2 regions of the Pantoea sp. App145 genome follow, and region 1 is predicted to be linked to the other one. Evidence: predicted binding sites of a transcription regulator. Region 1 holds the regulator's gene; the other holds the start of a gene.

Region 1 (8,046 bases):
TTTTACCTTGTATCCCGTCTATTCGTCTGAGGTTTTAAGTGAAAGCGCTAATAAGAAAAATCGCGCGCTACGCGATTACTCTCCTGCTGGTTGTCATCGCTATCGTGATCATCTTCCGCGCCTGGGTGTTCTACACCGAATCCCCGTGGACGCGTGATGCAAAATTTTCCGCCGATGTCGTGGCGATCTCTCCGGATGTCACCGGTTTGATCACCGATGTGCCGGTCCATGATAACCAACTGGTGAAGAAGGGCGACACGCTGTTCGTGGTCGATCGTCCGCGTTACCAGATGGCGCTGGATCAGGCCCAGGCCGACGTTGAGTATTACCAGGCGGTGGCTAACGAAAAACGTCGTGAAGCTGCACGCCGTAATCAGCTCGGCACCAGTGCGATGTCGCGTGAGGCTATCGATCAGGCGAACAACGATCTGACCACCACCGAGCATCAACTGGCGAAAGCCATCGCGACGCGCGATCTGGCGGTGATCGATCTTGATCGCACCACCATCAAAGCACCGTCTGACGGCTGGGTCACCAACCTCAATGTGTATGAAGGCGAGTTCATCACGCGTGGCTCCGTTGCCGTCGCGCTGGTACAACAGCATTCATTCTATGTGATGGCTTATATGGAAGAGACCAAGCTGGATGGCGTACGTCCGGGCTTCCGTGCCGAAATCACGCCGCTGGGTAGCAACACCGTGCTGCGCGGCACCGTCGATAGCATTGCGGCAGGTGTCACCAACAGCAGTAGCAGCGTCGATAGCAAAGGCATGGCTACGGTCGATTCCAATCTGGAATGGGTGCGTCTGGCGCAGCGTGTACCGGTACGTATTCATCTTGATGATCAGCCAGGTAATCGCTTCCCGGCGGGTACCACTGCGACTGTGGTGATCACCGGTGATAAAGATCGCCAGACGAAAGTCTCACCAATGACCCAGTTTTTCAATCGCCTGCGTGAGTTTGGTTAAGAGGGCGATATGATTGAGTTCCTGCGTTTCCCGGTGAAGCTGACGTTTGCGCTGGTCGCCGCGCTGATGATTGGCTTTCACTTCAATCTGGAAACGCCGCGCTGGGCAGTGATGACTGCCGGGATTGTGGCGGGTGGCACCGCCTTTGCCGCCGGGGGGGATCCCTACTCCGGCGCGCTGCGTTACCGCGGCATTCTGCGTATTATCGGCACCTTCATCGGCTGTATTGCGGCTCTGACCATTATGATCGCGACAGTGCGTGCGCCCGTAGTGATGCTGCTGTTGTGCTGCCTGTGGGCCGGGCTTTGCGTCTGGCTCTCTTCACTGATCAAAGTCGAAAATTCCTATGCCCTCGGTCTGGCTGGCTACACTGCGCTGATTATTGTCGTCACCGCCGATGCCAGCGGGGGGCTGACGCTGGCACCGCAGTTTGCGGTGGAACGTTGCAGCGAAATCGTACTGGGTATTCTCTGCGCCATTCTGGCGGACATGATTTTCTCACCGCGATCGATTAAAAAAGTCATCGACCAGGAAGTGGATGCGTTGCTGGTGGCACAGTACAAATTGCTGCAACTGTGCGTTGCTCACGGTGATAAAGACGAAGTCGATAGAGCCTGGAGCGCGCTGGTACGCCGTACCACCGCATTAAACAGCATGCGCAGCCAACTGATGATGGAATCATCGCGCTGGCAGAACAGCAACCGTCGTTTGCAGATGCTGAACACGCTGTCGTTAACGCTGATTACCCAGGCGGCCGAAACCTTCCTGATCCAGAATTCACGTGCGGATTATATTCCGCCGCAATATCGCCTGTTGATCGAGAAAGAAGTCAGCAGCGTTGATGATGTCCACAAGCGTATGAAGATTATGCGTCGGGTGATTGGTGTCAGCAGTAAAACCTCGCCACTGACGCTGGCCAGTTGGGTTGGGGCCGCGACTGAATATCTGCTGTTGATTAATGGTGTGAAAAGTAACAGCCGTATCACCACGCTGGAAGAGGGCATCCTTGAACGTGAAGTGGTGATTCAGGCCCGCTCTGCCGAAACCCATCATGCGATGATTAACGGCGTGCGCACTTTCGTCGCTACCGCGCTTGGCTCGCTGTTCTGGCTCTATACCGGCTGGACTTCCGGTAGCGGTTGTATGGTGATGCTGGCGGTAATCACCGCACTGGCGATGCGTATGCCAAACCCGCTGATGATGGCGAAAGACTTTTTGTACGGTATGACTGTCGCGGTACCACTGGGTGCGCTGTACTTTATCTACATTATGCCAGCCACTCAGCAAAGCATGTTGCTGCTGTGTATTGCCATTGGTTTGCTGGGCTTTATTGGCGGCATCTTCGTGCAGCGCCGTCAAATCGGCACGCTCGGGGCGCTGATCGGTACGATTAACGTGCTGGTGCTCGATAACCCGATGAAGTTTGAGTTCAACGTGTTTCTCGATAACGCACTTGGTCAGGTCATTGGCTGTTTTGTGGCGATGATGGTGATTCTGCTGATTCGCGACAAATCGAAAGAACGTACCGGACGTAAGCTGCTCAACCGCTTTATGTATGCGGCCGTGTCGGCCATGACCACTAACCAGGTACGTCGCCGGGAAAACCATCTGCCCGCGCTGTATCAGCAATTGTTCCTGCTGCTCAACCTGTTCCCGGGTGATATTAATAAATACCGTATCGCCCTGACGCTGATTATTGGTCATCAGCGCTTACGCAATGCGGAAGTCCCCATCAATGCTGATTTGTCGGCTTACCACCGTCAGCTGCGAGCCACTGCAGACCAGGTTATTTCGACGCGCAGTGATGATAAACGGCGCGTCTATTTTGAGCGGTTATTGCAGGAGCTGGATATCTACCAGGAAAAACTCCAACAATATGCGGCACCAGGCAGCGTGACCGAGCCAGTGAAACGGTTAGCCGCTATGCTGAGTAAGTACCGCAACACATTGATTCAAATCTAAAATGAGCCGCCGCGTTTATCGCGCGGCCCGTTGTCACAAAACCTCCGGATAATGCCATCTATACTTTCCTGACAGGATGCAAACTGGCGGGAGAAGCAGGGATGTCCCCTTCTTTTGCCGCGACGCATTCATTTCATCGCTTTAATCAGTAGTGGCACAGAGAGGATCGTCATGATGAGAATCGAACGTTTTGATTTCGATGAAATCGTCGATCAGGCGCACTTTTTCCGGCAGTTCAGCGACCGTTTTGCGTTGGCGGATTTGGCGATTATTGATCTGGACGATCTCTGGGAAGCGGTGACCGGCGATCAACTGCCGTTGCCGCTGGAGATTGAATTTATTCACTTAGGAAAGGGACAGAAGCGCCGTTATGGCGCGTTGATTCTGTTGTTTGATGAAGCAGAAGAGGAGCTGGAAGGGCAGCTCCGCTTTAATGTGAAGTAACCACAAAAAGGGCCCCGGCGAGCGGGGCCAAAGGGTTCGTCAAGCAGTTGACGAGGAATTACTTATACAGTTCAGCAGTAATGTGGTAATTGTCGCCAGTGCGGGCTTCAATCACTTTATAAGCGCTGGCACCCTGTTCATCGGCTTTCTGCGACAGCTGAGCACGATAATCCATAGGCGCACCGGCAGTACCACTGATAGTCACTGTCCCCGCAGGCTGCATAGTCTGAGCCTGTTCTGCTGTGACCAGCTGTGCGGCAGACGCACCAAAAGCGAGGACAGAGAGCAGGCTGGCAGTTGCGATGGTTGTTTTGATTTTCATTATATTCTCCTTTAGCAATCAACAACCTGCGGTGATAAGTGGGAGCGGGTCGTCGATTTCTATCCTGGCGCCCGCAGGCGCCGGATAGTCAGTTAGCAATTATTTGTACAGTTCAGCAGTGACGTGGTAGGTGTCATTCTGATTGTTTTCAATAATGCGGTAGTGGCTGGCACCCTGAGCATCCGCTTTGGCTGACAGCTCCTGACGGATATTCATCTGGTCGCCATCACGACCACTTACGCTGATGGTTTGGTTCAGCGGTTGCAGATTCATGCTGTCTGCCTGTTCGTTAGTGATCAGGTTGGCAGCGCTGGCACCGAAAGAAAGAATGGAGGCCAGGCTCAGAACTGCGATAGATAATTTGGTTTTCATGATTCACTCTCCTGAATTTTGTCTGGCAACCTGAGCGCAACTGCGTCTCAAATGGGTTGCCGTTCATACTTGTCTTGTTTCAGCAAACTTATTTATAAAGTTCAGCGGTAGCGTGATAGGTGTTGTCATTACGCGCTTCAATCACGCGATAAGCTTTAGCACCTTGCTGGTCTGCTTTTTCACTCAGCTGCTGATGGATATCCATCGGCGAACCGGCAGTGCCGCTGACACTGATGGTGCCGGCCGGTTGCAGATTCATGGCCTGATCGGCATTGATAGAATCTGCGGCGAAAGCACCAAATGACAGGGCAGATAGAACGCTCAGGGTTGCGATAGTAGTTTTAACTTTCATGATTATTTCCTCGTCTTCTGTTTTTTCTCTTTTTATTCACTGTGATTTGCATCACGAAACAAGTATAGATCTAATCACCCATGAAATTAATATTCAGCTAATAATGTTTGGTTGTTATTCTTTATCCTTATGACAACTTTTAATAACTGAGTGTTATAAAAAACGCCTGGTTTCTGTCCAATGACTGTTAATTACATGTAAAAACAAAGGTCTATGTCATTTTATCTTTCTGTGCGAAATATCCCGGTTGATCCAGCTGGCTGATACGCAGTGAGTGGGCAATACAGCTGATGTTGGTATGTAAAGCAGTGTAAAATAGCGCGAAAGGTTAAGCAGGCTAAAAGGTCCTACCAATCATCCAGAGGGGTGAGAACTGACGGGAATATGCTTAATGCATTGTTTCCTGAGCATTTTGGCTAAAGTGCGACGGCTGGAGGGGGAGATGGCAGGATTGTTACCGGCAGGTAATCTGCCGGTAGCAGGCAGGGTTTTATAGCTCTTGTTCGAATAAAACCAGGATAGCGTCGTGCAGTTGCTTCACGGTAAAGCTACGCGCGGGGGTAATAAAGATGGTGTCATCACCGGCGATGGTGCCGAGGATGCCTTCCGCCTTGCCGAGAGAATCCAGCAGACGGGCAATCAGCTGTGCGGCGCCAGGACTGGTATGAATCACCACCAACGCATCGTTATAGTCGATATCCAGCACCAGGTTTTTCAGCGGGCTGGTGGTGGTGGGGACACCCAATTCGGCTGGCAGACAATACACCATCTCCATTTTCGCGTTGCGGGTACGCACTGCACCGAACTTAGTCAGCATACGAGAAACTTTTGACTGGTTGATATTCTCGAAGCCGTCTTCCTGCAGCGCCTGCACAATTTCACCCTGAGAGCTGAATTTCTCTTCTTTCAATAGGGCCTTGAACGCCTTGATCAGGTCGTCCTGTTTAGATGGGTTTCGCATAGGTTACCAATAAAAAGAGGGATGCATCGGGCAACAGGCCCGTAGCAGATAAATTATTATGCATTTAAATGAATTTTTATGCAATAAACCAGGTGAGAATTTCGCCGGGAAAACCTGCGGGGCGGCGATCATAACAGAGATTTCCCGCTGCGCCAAAATCGCGGGGTGGCACGCAAAAGCGAAGGTTGCAATGTTGTTATATTATTGAAGTGGTAACAACAAAATGACTGATCATTGCCGACCCCTGTCTTCTGGCTGCGACTTATGATCATTCAGGCGACTTCTGAAGTGTGGATGTCTCGGGAGCCGAATTGCGGCGTCAGTGTTTATAGCGCGACGGGCCTTGTCGCTATCGCCTGAGAAGTTGATTACACTCGTAACCTGATGGAAACCCGGCATATCTCTGCCCCACCTTAATAAGGAGTCCAGGATGAAAGTTGCCGTTCTCGGTGCCGCTGGTGGTATTGGCCAGGCGCTTGCACTGCTGCTCAAGACCCAATTACCCGCAGGTTCAGCTCTCTCGCTCTATGACATCGCCCCGGTAACACCGGGTGTGGCTGTGGATCTCAGCCATATTCCCACCGCAGTGAAAGTTGAGGGTTTCAGTGGTGAAGATGCCACGCCCGCACTGAAGGGAGCCGATGTGGTGCTGATCTCCGCCGGAGTGGCACGTAAACCCGGCATGGATCGCGCCGACCTCTTTAACGTTAACGCAGGCATTGTCCGCAACCTGATTGAACAGGTGGCGAGCACTGCACCAAAAGCCCTGATTGGCGTTATCACCAACCCGGTTAACACCACGGTCGCGATTGCGGCGGAAGTGCTGAAGAAAGCCGGGGTATATGATAAGAACCGCCTGTTTGGCGTCACCACCCTGGATATTATTCGTGGCAATACTTTTGTCGCGGCGTTAAAGGGCAAACAGCCGGGCGAGATTGACGTGCCGGTGGTGGGTGGCCATTCGGGCGTCACTATTCTGCCGCTGCTATCGCAGGTAAAAGGCGTCAGCTTCAGCGAGCAGGAAGTCGCGGATTTGACCAAACGGATTCAAAACGCCGGCACTGAAGTGGTGGAAGCCAAGGCAGGTGGCGGTTCTGCGACGCTATCGATGGGGCAAGCGGCCGCGCGCTTTGGTCTGTCGCTGGTACGAGCCATGCAGGGCGAAGCCAATGTTGTGGAATGTGCTTATGTGGAAGGGGATGGTGAATACGCCCGATTCTTCTCACAGCCGCTGCTGCTGGGCAAAAACGGCATCGTTGAACGGCGACCGCTCGGGCCGCTCAGCGCTTTTGAGCAGCAGGCATTGATCGGCATGCTGGATACGCTGAAAAAAGATATCGCCCAGGGCGAGGAGTTTGTGAAATAACCTGCAGCGGCGCGATTTGTCGCGCCGCTACTTTTATAACCCACCTGATTTAAAATTCCGCGCCGCAGGTGCGCCATTGCTGGCCGGCGTCTTCTTGCCCAGCGTTTCCATACGCACCTGGAAAGGCGGGAAAGGCATTTCAATGCCGTGCGCGGCGAAACCATGCAGAATCAACTGATGCAGCTCATGACGCAGCGGCATGCGATGCCCCATTTCGGCGGCATAGACGCGCAGCTCAAACAGTTGAATCCCCTGTTGCAGATCGACGAGAAAAACATCGGGTGCAGGCATATCCAGCACATACGTACAGCGCTCTGCCGCCTGTTTAAGCAGGTTTGTTACCTCTGCGCTGTTCACCCCGGCGGGTGCAGGAATGGTCAGCACGACGCGTGTGACAGAGTCGGACAGCGACCAGTTAACGAACTGCTCAGTAATAAAAGCCTTATTCGGCACGATGATTTCTTTACGGTCCCAGTCGGTAATGGTGGTCGCACGGGTATTAATACGCGTGATACTGCCGGTGAGATCGCGGATGGTGACGGTATCGCCAATACGAATCGGCTTTTCGAACAGGATGATCAGGCCGGAAATAAAGTTGGCAAAGATTTCCTGTAAACCAAAACCAAGACCCACACCGAGTGCGGCGACCAGCCATTGCAACTTCGCCCATTCGATACCAATCATGGAGAAGCCAATCAGGCCACCGATCAGCATCAGCACATATTTGGTCAGGGTGGTGATGGCATAGCCAGTACCGGGCGTCAGATTCAGGTGCTGTAACAGCGCCAGCTCCAGTAGCGCTGGCATGTTACGTACCAGCTGGGTAGTGATAATCAGCACCAGTATGGCGATCAGGACCGAGCCGAGGGTAATCGGCTGGATGCTCTCCACCCCCTGAATCGTGGTACTGACATCCCACAGGCGGATATTTTCCAGAAAACCGAACGCCGAGTGAATTTCTGACCACAGCACAATCACTGACACCAGCGCAATTAATGTCAGAAGGGAGCGCACCAGACGCAGCGACTGAGCGCTGATGGCATCGAGATCGATAATCGGTTCGTCTGCTTCTGGCGCTTCGCTACTCCCGGCGGGCTGATCCTTCTCCTCTTCGCTACGAGCGCGGTTTGCCAGCATATCGGCACGGCGCTGACGGGCGCGATCAAAAGCGATACGGCGACGCTGAATCAGCATCCAGCGGCGGATAATGTGGTAAATCACCAGCAGGAAGAACCAGATGCCAACGGACGTTTCCAGACGCGCCAGCAGCGCCTGCGCAGTCGCCAGATAGCCGATGCA
Region 2 (8,046 bases), 1.1 Mb from region 1:
AGGAACAGCTGGAATCCAATTTTGCCGATATGGCGAACATTGGCGGCCGCCCTGGTGGAGCCATCACTGCCGCCTGCTTCCTCGCACGCTTTGCCCGCAAATTTAACTGGGCGCACCTGGATATCGCCGGTACCGCCTGGCGCTCCGGTAAAGCCAAAGGTGCCACCGGCCGTCCGGTGCCGCTGCTGTCGCAGTTCCTGCTGAATCGTGCAGGTCTGAACGGCGACGATTGATTGCTGGATTGACCTTACTTGTGGGGCGCATAATGCGCCCCAATGTCATTAATGGAATGTAGCCCGCCATGAAAAACGCCACCTTTTATGTGATGGAGTCCGATACTGCCAGCGACGGCCTGAGCGCCATCGAAGCGCTGGTTTGCGATCTGGCCGAAGCACGCTGGCGTGACGGCAAACGCATCCTGATTGCCTGCAACGATGAACAACAGGCGAATCGTCTGGATGAAGCATTATGGCAGCGCCCGGCCAACGCCTTTGTGCCGCATAACCTGGCCGGTGAAGGGCCGCGTTATGGCGCACCGGTTGAACTGGCGTGGCCGCAACGTCGTGGCAGCTCGCCACGCGATTTGCTGATCAGCCTGCTGCCGCAGTTTGCAGATTTTGCTACTGCTTTCCATGAAGTGATAGACTTCGTACCTTACGAAGAATCCCAGAAACAACTGGCGCGTGACCGCTACAAAGCGTATCGCAGCGTTGGTTTCCAATTGAATACGGCGACGCCACCACAGCCGCAAACGACATAGCAGAAATGGAAAAGACATATAACCCGCAAGATATCGAGCAGCCGCTCTACGAGCACTGGGAACAGCAGGGCTACTTTAAACCCAATGGCGATACCAGCCAGGAAAGCTTTTGCATCATGATCCCGCCGCCGAACGTCACCGGCAGCTTGCATATGGGTCACGCCTTCCAGCAGACCATCATGGACACCATGATTCGCTACCAGCGTATGCAGGGTAAAAACACCCTGTGGCAGGCCGGTACTGACCACGCGGGTATCGCTACCCAGATGGTGGTTGAGCGCAAAATCGCAGCTGAAGAGGGCAAAACACGTCAGGATTACGGACGCGAAGCCTTTATCGACAAAATCTGGCAGTGGAAAGCGGAATCTGGCGGCAATATCTCCCGTCAGATGCGTCGCCTCGGCAACTCAGTTGACTGGGAGCGCGAGCGCTTCACCATGGATGAAGGGCTTTCCAATGCCGTGAAAGAAGTGTTTGTACGTCTGTACAAAGAGAACCTGATTTACCGTGGCAAGCGCCTGGTAAACTGGGATCCGAAACTGCGTACCGCCATTTCTGACCTTGAAGTGGAGAACCGTGAAACCAAAGGTTCCATGTGGCATATCCGCTATCCGCTGGCCGATGGTGCCAAAACGGCGGAAGGTAAAGATTATCTGGTGGTCGCCACCACCCGTCCGGAAACTTTGCTGGGCGACACCGGTGTCGCGGTGAACCCGGAAGATCCACGCTACAAAGATCTCATCGGCAAAGAACTGATCCTGCCGCTGGTCAACCGTCGCATTCCGATCGTCGGTGATGATCATGCCGATATGGAAAAAGGCACCGGTTGCGTGAAGATCACCCCGGCGCACGACTTTAACGACTACGAAGTGGGTCGTCGTCACGCGCTGCCGATGATCAATATCCTGACTTTCGATGGCGACATCCGTGTCACCGCCGAGGTGCTGGACACCAACGGTGAAGAAACCGATGTGTACAGCAACGAAATCCCGGCGCAGTTCCAGAACATGGAACGTTTTGCCGCGCGCAAAGCAATGGTGGCTGCGGTTGACGCACTCGGCCTGCTGGATGAGGTCAAACCTCACGATCTGACCGTTCCTTACGGCGACCGTGGCGGCGTGGTGATCGAGCCGATGCTGACCGACCAATGGTACGTGCGCACTGCCCCGCTGGCGAAAGTCGCGGTGGAAGCGGTGGAAAACGGCGACATTCAGTTTGTGCCGAAGCAGTACGAAAACATGTATTTCTCCTGGATGCGTGACATTCAGGACTGGTGTATTTCCCGTCAGCTGTGGTGGGGTCACCGCATTCCGGCCTGGTACGACAACCACGGCAACGTGTATGTGGGTCGTACTGAAGAGGAAGTTCGTCAGGAAAATAATCTGGCTGCCGACATCGCGCTGCGCCAGGACGAAGACGTGCTGGATACCTGGTTCTCTTCCGGCCTGTGGACCTTCTCCACCCTTGGCTGGCCGGAGAACACCGAAGCGCTGCGTACCTTCCACCCGACCAGCGTGCTGGTGAGTGGCTTCGACATCATCTTCTTCTGGATTGCCCGCATGATCATGCTGACCATGCACTTCATGAAAGATGAAGACGGCAAGCCGCAGGTGCCGTTCAAGACCGTGTATATCACCGGCCTGATCCGCGACGAAGAGGGACAGAAAATGTCCAAGTCGAAAGGTAACGTCATCGATCCACTGGATATGGTTGACGGCATTTCGCTGGAAGATCTGCTGGAAAAACGCACCGGTAACATGATGCAGCCGCAGCTGGCGGATAAGATCCGCAAACGTACCGAGAAGCAATTCCCGGACGGCATCGTGCCATCAGGCACCGACGCCCTGCGCTTTACCCTGGCAGCGCTGGCTTCAACCGGCCGTGACATCAACTGGGATATGAAGCGCCTGGAAGGCTACCGCAACTTCTGTAACAAGCTGTGGAACGCCAGCCGCTTTGTGCTGATGAACACCGAAGAGCAGGATTGTGGTCAGAACGGCGGCGAAATGAAGCTGTCGCTGGCGGACCGCTGGATCCTGACCGAGTTCAACAGCACGGTGAAAGCCTATCGTGAAGCGCTGGACAGCTATCGTTTCGATATCGCGGCGAACCTGCTGTACGACTTCACCTGGAACCAGTTCTGTGACTGGTATCTGGAGCTGACCAAGCCAGTGATGAACAGCGGCAGCGAAGCGGAACTGCGCGGTACGCGTAACACGCTGGTCACCGTGCTGGAAGCGTTGCTGCGCCTGGCGCACCCGATTATTCCGTTTATCACCGAAACCATCTGGCAGCGTGTTAAAGGCCTGAAAAATATCAGCGACGATACCATCATGCTGCAACCGTTCCCTCAGTACGATGCGGCGAAAGAAGATGCCGTAGCCAAAGCGGATATCGAGTGGATGAAGCAGGCGATTGTTGCGGTACGTAATATCCGTGCGGAAATGAACATCGCACTGAGCAAGCCGCTGGATGTGCTGCTGCGTGATTGCTCCCCTGCGGCGCTGCGTCGCGTGGAGGAGAACCGCAACTTCCTGTCGCGTCTGGCGCGCCTGGAAAGCCTGACCATTCTGCCTGCGGGCGAGAAAGGCCCGGTATCGGTGACCAAGATCGTTGAAGGCGCGGAGCTGCTGATCCCGATGGCGGATCTGGTCAACAAAGACGCGGAGCTGGATCGTCTGGCGAAAGAGCTGACCAAGCTTGATGTTGAGATCGAGAAGATCCAGACCAAGCTGGCAAACGAAGGCTTTGTCGCCCGCGCACCGGAAGCGGTGGTGGCGAAAGAGCGCGAGCGCGCAGCGGAACTGGAACAATCGAAAGCAAAACTGATTGAACAGCAAGGCGTGATTGCGGCATTGTAAGCGTTTCAGGCCAACTGCTTAACCGAAGCCGGGCACTGCCCGGCTTTTTTATATCGGATGAGATGATAATGACCACCGTCACCCCACTGGATCTTCAGGTGCGCCCGATTACTGCTGCCGATAATCCGCTGATTGCGCAGGTAATTCGCGCGGTGTCTGCCGAGTTCGGTCTGACCGCGGACAAAGGCTATACCGTGTCCGATCCCAACCTGGATCGTCTGTTTGAATTGTATAGCGAGGCGAACAGCGCCTACTGGATTGTTGAACATCAGGGCAAGGTGCTGGGCGGGGGCGGCGTGGCACCACTGGCATGCAGTGCGCCGGATATTTGTGAATTGCAGAAAATGTACTTTATGCCGGAAGTGCGCGGCTTCGGCCTGGCGCGGGATTTGGCACTGCGCGCGATGGATTACGCACGCCAGCAGGGGTTTCGCCGCTGTTATCTGGAAACCACCGGCAGCCTGACACGTGCCATTAAGTTATATGAATCGCTCGGTTTTACGCTGATTGAAGAAGCGCTGGGCTGCACCGGGCATGTGGATTGTGAGGTACGCATGCTGCGTACCCTGTAACGACATCAAAACACCGGCACGCCGCTATGAAAACGCAGCTCCGTATCCGGTGCGCTGATTAGCCGCCCTTCTGCCTCACCAATGGCGCGCACGCGTGGTGCAATATCCTTCGGGGAGATCTGCGCCGCCAGCGCCAGATAATCCTGGTAATGACGCGCCTCTGAACGCAGCAGTGAGATGTAGAATTTCTCCAGTTGCTCATCCAGATACGGTGCCAGGCTGGCAAAACGTTCGCAGGAACGCGCTTCGATGTAAGCACCACAAATCAGCTTATCCACCAGCGTATCCGGTTCATGCGTGGTGACCTCGCGCAGCAATCCCTTCGCGTAGCGGCTGGCAGTGATTTTGCGATACGGCAGACCACGCGCCTGCATGATTTCCCATACCTGATAAAAATGATGCAGCTCTTCTTTGATCAGCAGCACCATCTTTTCCACCAGATCATCCGCCCACGGCAGTTCATTGCGCACGATGATGCTTTTGGTCAGATTCTTATGGGCGTTGATAAAGTTGCTGTCTTGATTTTCACCAAAGATGAAATCTTCATAAGGCTGTAGCCACGCCAGAATGGCGTCACCACTGGGCTTATCCGCAACATATTTGCGAATCAGCCAGACGGCGGTCTGTGCCGCTTTTAACTCGCACACCATATGATCGGTCAGCAGCAACGTCAGATTTTCTGGTTTGCGCGCTTCATCAATCCACGCCTGCGGCGTGCGGCAATGTAGAAACTGATGGATAGGTGCTAATAGCGGGGCGTAATTCATGAATGTCTTTATCTGCGGGAGAAAAATACGGGCAGCAACATGGCCGCCCGTTCATGCTTAGTGACGCACACCGTCGTCTTCATCATCAATGAAGTCGCCGTCATCATCTTCGTCTTCCGCGTCCGGGTCTTCGAAGTAGGTGCCCCAGCCGTCGTAATCGACGTTGTATTTACCCGCCAGGTTCACCAGTTGCTCAACCTGCGCATCGATCAGTTCGGGTTTCAGAGCCGCTTCGCTCAGAATATCGACACACATCACCGTGCTGCCATCTTCCAGCTCCAGCTCCTCCGGCTCGGTGACTTCGTAGCCCAGCTTGAAGGCATCAACCGCCGCTTTTTCCAGCGAGTCAAAATTGTTGCAGGAGAGATGATGCTCGATGGTGTAGAGCGCATCCGGATCGCTGCCATCTTCCAGTAATTCATCAATGATCAACCGCGTCTCTTCGCGTTGTTCTTCCAGCAATGCTTCGTATGCCATGGTGATGTCCTCAAAATGTTCGGCAATGAATGCAATTATTTTCCCACACTGCCTCGCGCGCCACTACTCAAAACACAAAGTTTCTTAACGCTGGGGTTGAAAATGCATATTCATCCGGTTAGATTGAATTTTAATTCATTTATGATGATCACACGGAGAGCTGTATGAGTCAGCTGAATCAACGTCATTTCCTGAGATTGCTGGATTTCACCCCAGCAGAAATTGATTACCTGTTAAGCCTTGCCGGTGAATTAAAACACGCAAAGAAAAACGCCAGCGAAACGCAGTACCTGAAAGGTAAAAACATCGCGCTCATCTTCGAAAAAGACTCGACCCGTACCCGTTGCTCTTTCGAAGTTGCCGCTTACGACCAGGGTGCTAACGTCACTTACCTCGGCCCGAGCGGCAGCCAGATCGGCCATAAAGAGTCGATGAAAGATACCGCGCGCGTGCTGGGCCGCATGTATGACGGCATCCAGTATCGTGGCTACGGCCAGGCGCTGGTGGAAACCCTTGCCGAATACGCCGGCGTACCGGTATGGAACGGGCTGACCACCGAATTCCACCCAACACAGCTGCTGGCCGATCTCCTCACCATGCAGGAACATTTGCCGCAGAAATCCCTGAGCGAAATGACGCTGGTGTACGTCGGTGACGCACGCAACAACATGGGTAACAGCATGCTGGAAGCGGCAGCGCTGGTCGGGCTGGATCTGCGTCTGGTCGCACCAAAAGGCTGCTGGCCAGAAGAACAACTGGTGGAGCAATGTCGTGTGGCGGCACAGAAAACCGGTGGCAAAATTACCCTGACGGAAGATATCGCCGACGGCGTACAGGGTGCCGATTTCATCTACACTGACGTATGGGTATCGATGGGGGAAGACAAATCAGTATGGGCCGATCGTATCGCCCTGCTGCGCCCGTATCAGGTCAACAGCGCGATGCTGGCGCTGACCGGCAATCCGCAGGTCAAATTCCTGCACTGCCTGCCCGCCTTCCACGACGATCAAACCACCCTCGGACACCAGATGGCCGAGCAGTACGGTCTGCATGACGGCATGGAAGTCAGCAATGACGTGTTTGAGTCGGAACACAGCATCGTATTTGATCAGGCAGAGAACCGTATGCACACCATCAAAGCGGTGATGGTCGCCACGCTGGGGCAGCCGTAACAGCCGTCAGGGCAAACGTTTACCTCACCGCGATTTTTGCTTGATGCAAATCAGTGAATGCGTATAATGCGCCACAATTTGCCGGGAGGAAGCATGCAACAGCGCAGCGCACAATTTGACGCTCCATTACGCCAGAAAGCTGGCGGCGCACCTGTTTCTTTCCGTCATCAATCGATCGCAAAAAAAGCCCCTTAAGCAGGGGCTTTTTTTTGTCCGTCATCCGGCAGCGCAGAGGAGAGAGCTATGGCCAACCCGCTATATCGTAAGCACATTATTTCTATCAACGATCTCAGTCGCGACGAGCTTGAGCTGGTACTGCATACCGCTGCGCAGTTGAAAGCGCACCCACAGCCAGAACTACTGAAGCACAACGTGATTGCCAGCTGCTTCTTTGAAGCCTCGACCCGCACCCGCCTGTCGTTCGAAACCGCCATCCATCGCCTCGGTGCCTCGGTGGTGGGTTTTGCTGATGGCAGCAACACCTCGCTCGGTAAAAAGGGCGAAACCCTCGCCGATACCATCTCGGTGATTGGCACCTATGTTGATGCCATCGTGATGCGCCATCCACAGGAAGGGGCTGCTCGCCTTGCGACCGAGTTTTCCGGCGGCGTGCCGATTCTTAATGCCGGTGACGGTGCCAACCAGCATCCGACCCAAACCCTGTTGGACCTGTTCACCATCCGCGAAACCCAGAGTCGCCTGGATAACCTGAATGTGGCGATGGTCGGTGACCTGAAATATGGCCGTACCGTGCATTCCCTGACTCAGGCACTGGCGAAATTCGACGGCAACCGCTTCTTCTTTATCGCCCCTGATGCGCTGGCAATGCCGTCTTACATCACCGATATGCTGGATGAGCGGAACATCAGCTGGTCACGTCATGACAGTATCGAAGAAGTGCTGCCGCAGCTGGATATCCTGTACATGACGCGCGTGCAGAAAGAGCGTCTTGACCCGTCGGAATACGCCAACGTTAAGGCCCAGTTCATCCTGCGCGCCAGCGACCTGGTAGGGGCACGCGACAATATGAAGGTGCTGCATCCACTGCCCCGCATTGATGAGATCACCACCGACGTCGATAGCACACCACACGCCTGGTATTTCCAGCAGGCTGGTAATGGCATCTTCGCCCGCCAGGCGCTGCTGGCGCTGGTCCTGAATCGCGACCTGGCCCTGTAAGGAGGAAAACAGCATGACACACGATAACAAATTGCAGGTTGAAGCCATCAAACGCGGCACGGTGATTGACCATATCCCGGCGCAGGTTGGCTTTAAGTTACTGTCGCTGTTTCGCCTGACGGAAACCGATCAACGCATCACCATCGGTTTGAATCTGCCTTCCGGCGAAATGGGACGTAAGGATCTGATCAAGATCGAAAACACTTTCCTGACCGACGATCAGATCAACCAGCTGGCGGTGTATGCGCCGCATGCCAC

What was found. Region 1 encodes ArgR, which controls arginine synthesis, uptake and breakdown. Its sites were predicted from a motif close to ANTGAATAAAAATACANT; they were not measured.
Region 2: the regulator ArgR is predicted to act here: its motif matches at 5,560-5,577, upstream of argF (ornithine carbamoyltransferase).

Annotation. Positions count from the first base shown of each region.
Region 1 is NZ_CP133290.1:3,275,293-3,283,338, forward strand. It holds gene aaeX (p-hydroxybenzoic acid efflux pump operon protein AaeX) at 1-30, shown strand, start outside; gene aaeA (p-hydroxybenzoic acid efflux pump subunit AaeA) at 39-968, shown strand; gene aaeB (p-hydroxybenzoic acid efflux pump subunit AaeB) at 978-2,930, shown strand; gene RCF31_RS15075 (barstar family protein) at 3,105-3,374, shown strand; gene yhcN (peroxide/acid stress response protein YhcN) at 3,433-3,696, opposite strand; gene RCF31_RS15085 (YdgH/BhsA/McbA-like domain containing protein) at 3,796-4,068, opposite strand; gene yhcN (peroxide/acid stress response protein YhcN) at 4,157-4,420, opposite strand; gene argR (transcriptional regulator ArgR) at 4,911-5,381, opposite strand; gene mdh (malate dehydrogenase) at 5,812-6,747, shown strand; gene mscM (miniconductance mechanosensitive channel MscM) at 6,781-8,046, opposite strand, start outside.
Region 2 is NZ_CP133290.1:2,189,343-2,197,388, forward strand. It holds gene pepA (leucyl aminopeptidase) at 1-233, shown strand, start outside; gene RCF31_RS10060 (DNA polymerase III subunit chi) at 302-760, shown strand; gene RCF31_RS10065 (valine--tRNA ligase) at 766-3,621, shown strand; gene RCF31_RS10070 (GNAT family N-acetyltransferase) at 3,690-4,193, shown strand; gene miaE (tRNA isopentenyl-2-thiomethyl-A-37 hydroxylase MiaE) at 4,199-4,960, opposite strand; gene rraB (ribonuclease E inhibitor RraB) at 5,018-5,437, opposite strand; gene argF (ornithine carbamoyltransferase) at 5,602-6,609, shown strand; gene pyrB (aspartate carbamoyltransferase) at 6,853-7,788, shown strand; gene pyrI (aspartate carbamoyltransferase regulatory subunit) at 7,802-8,046, shown strand, end outside.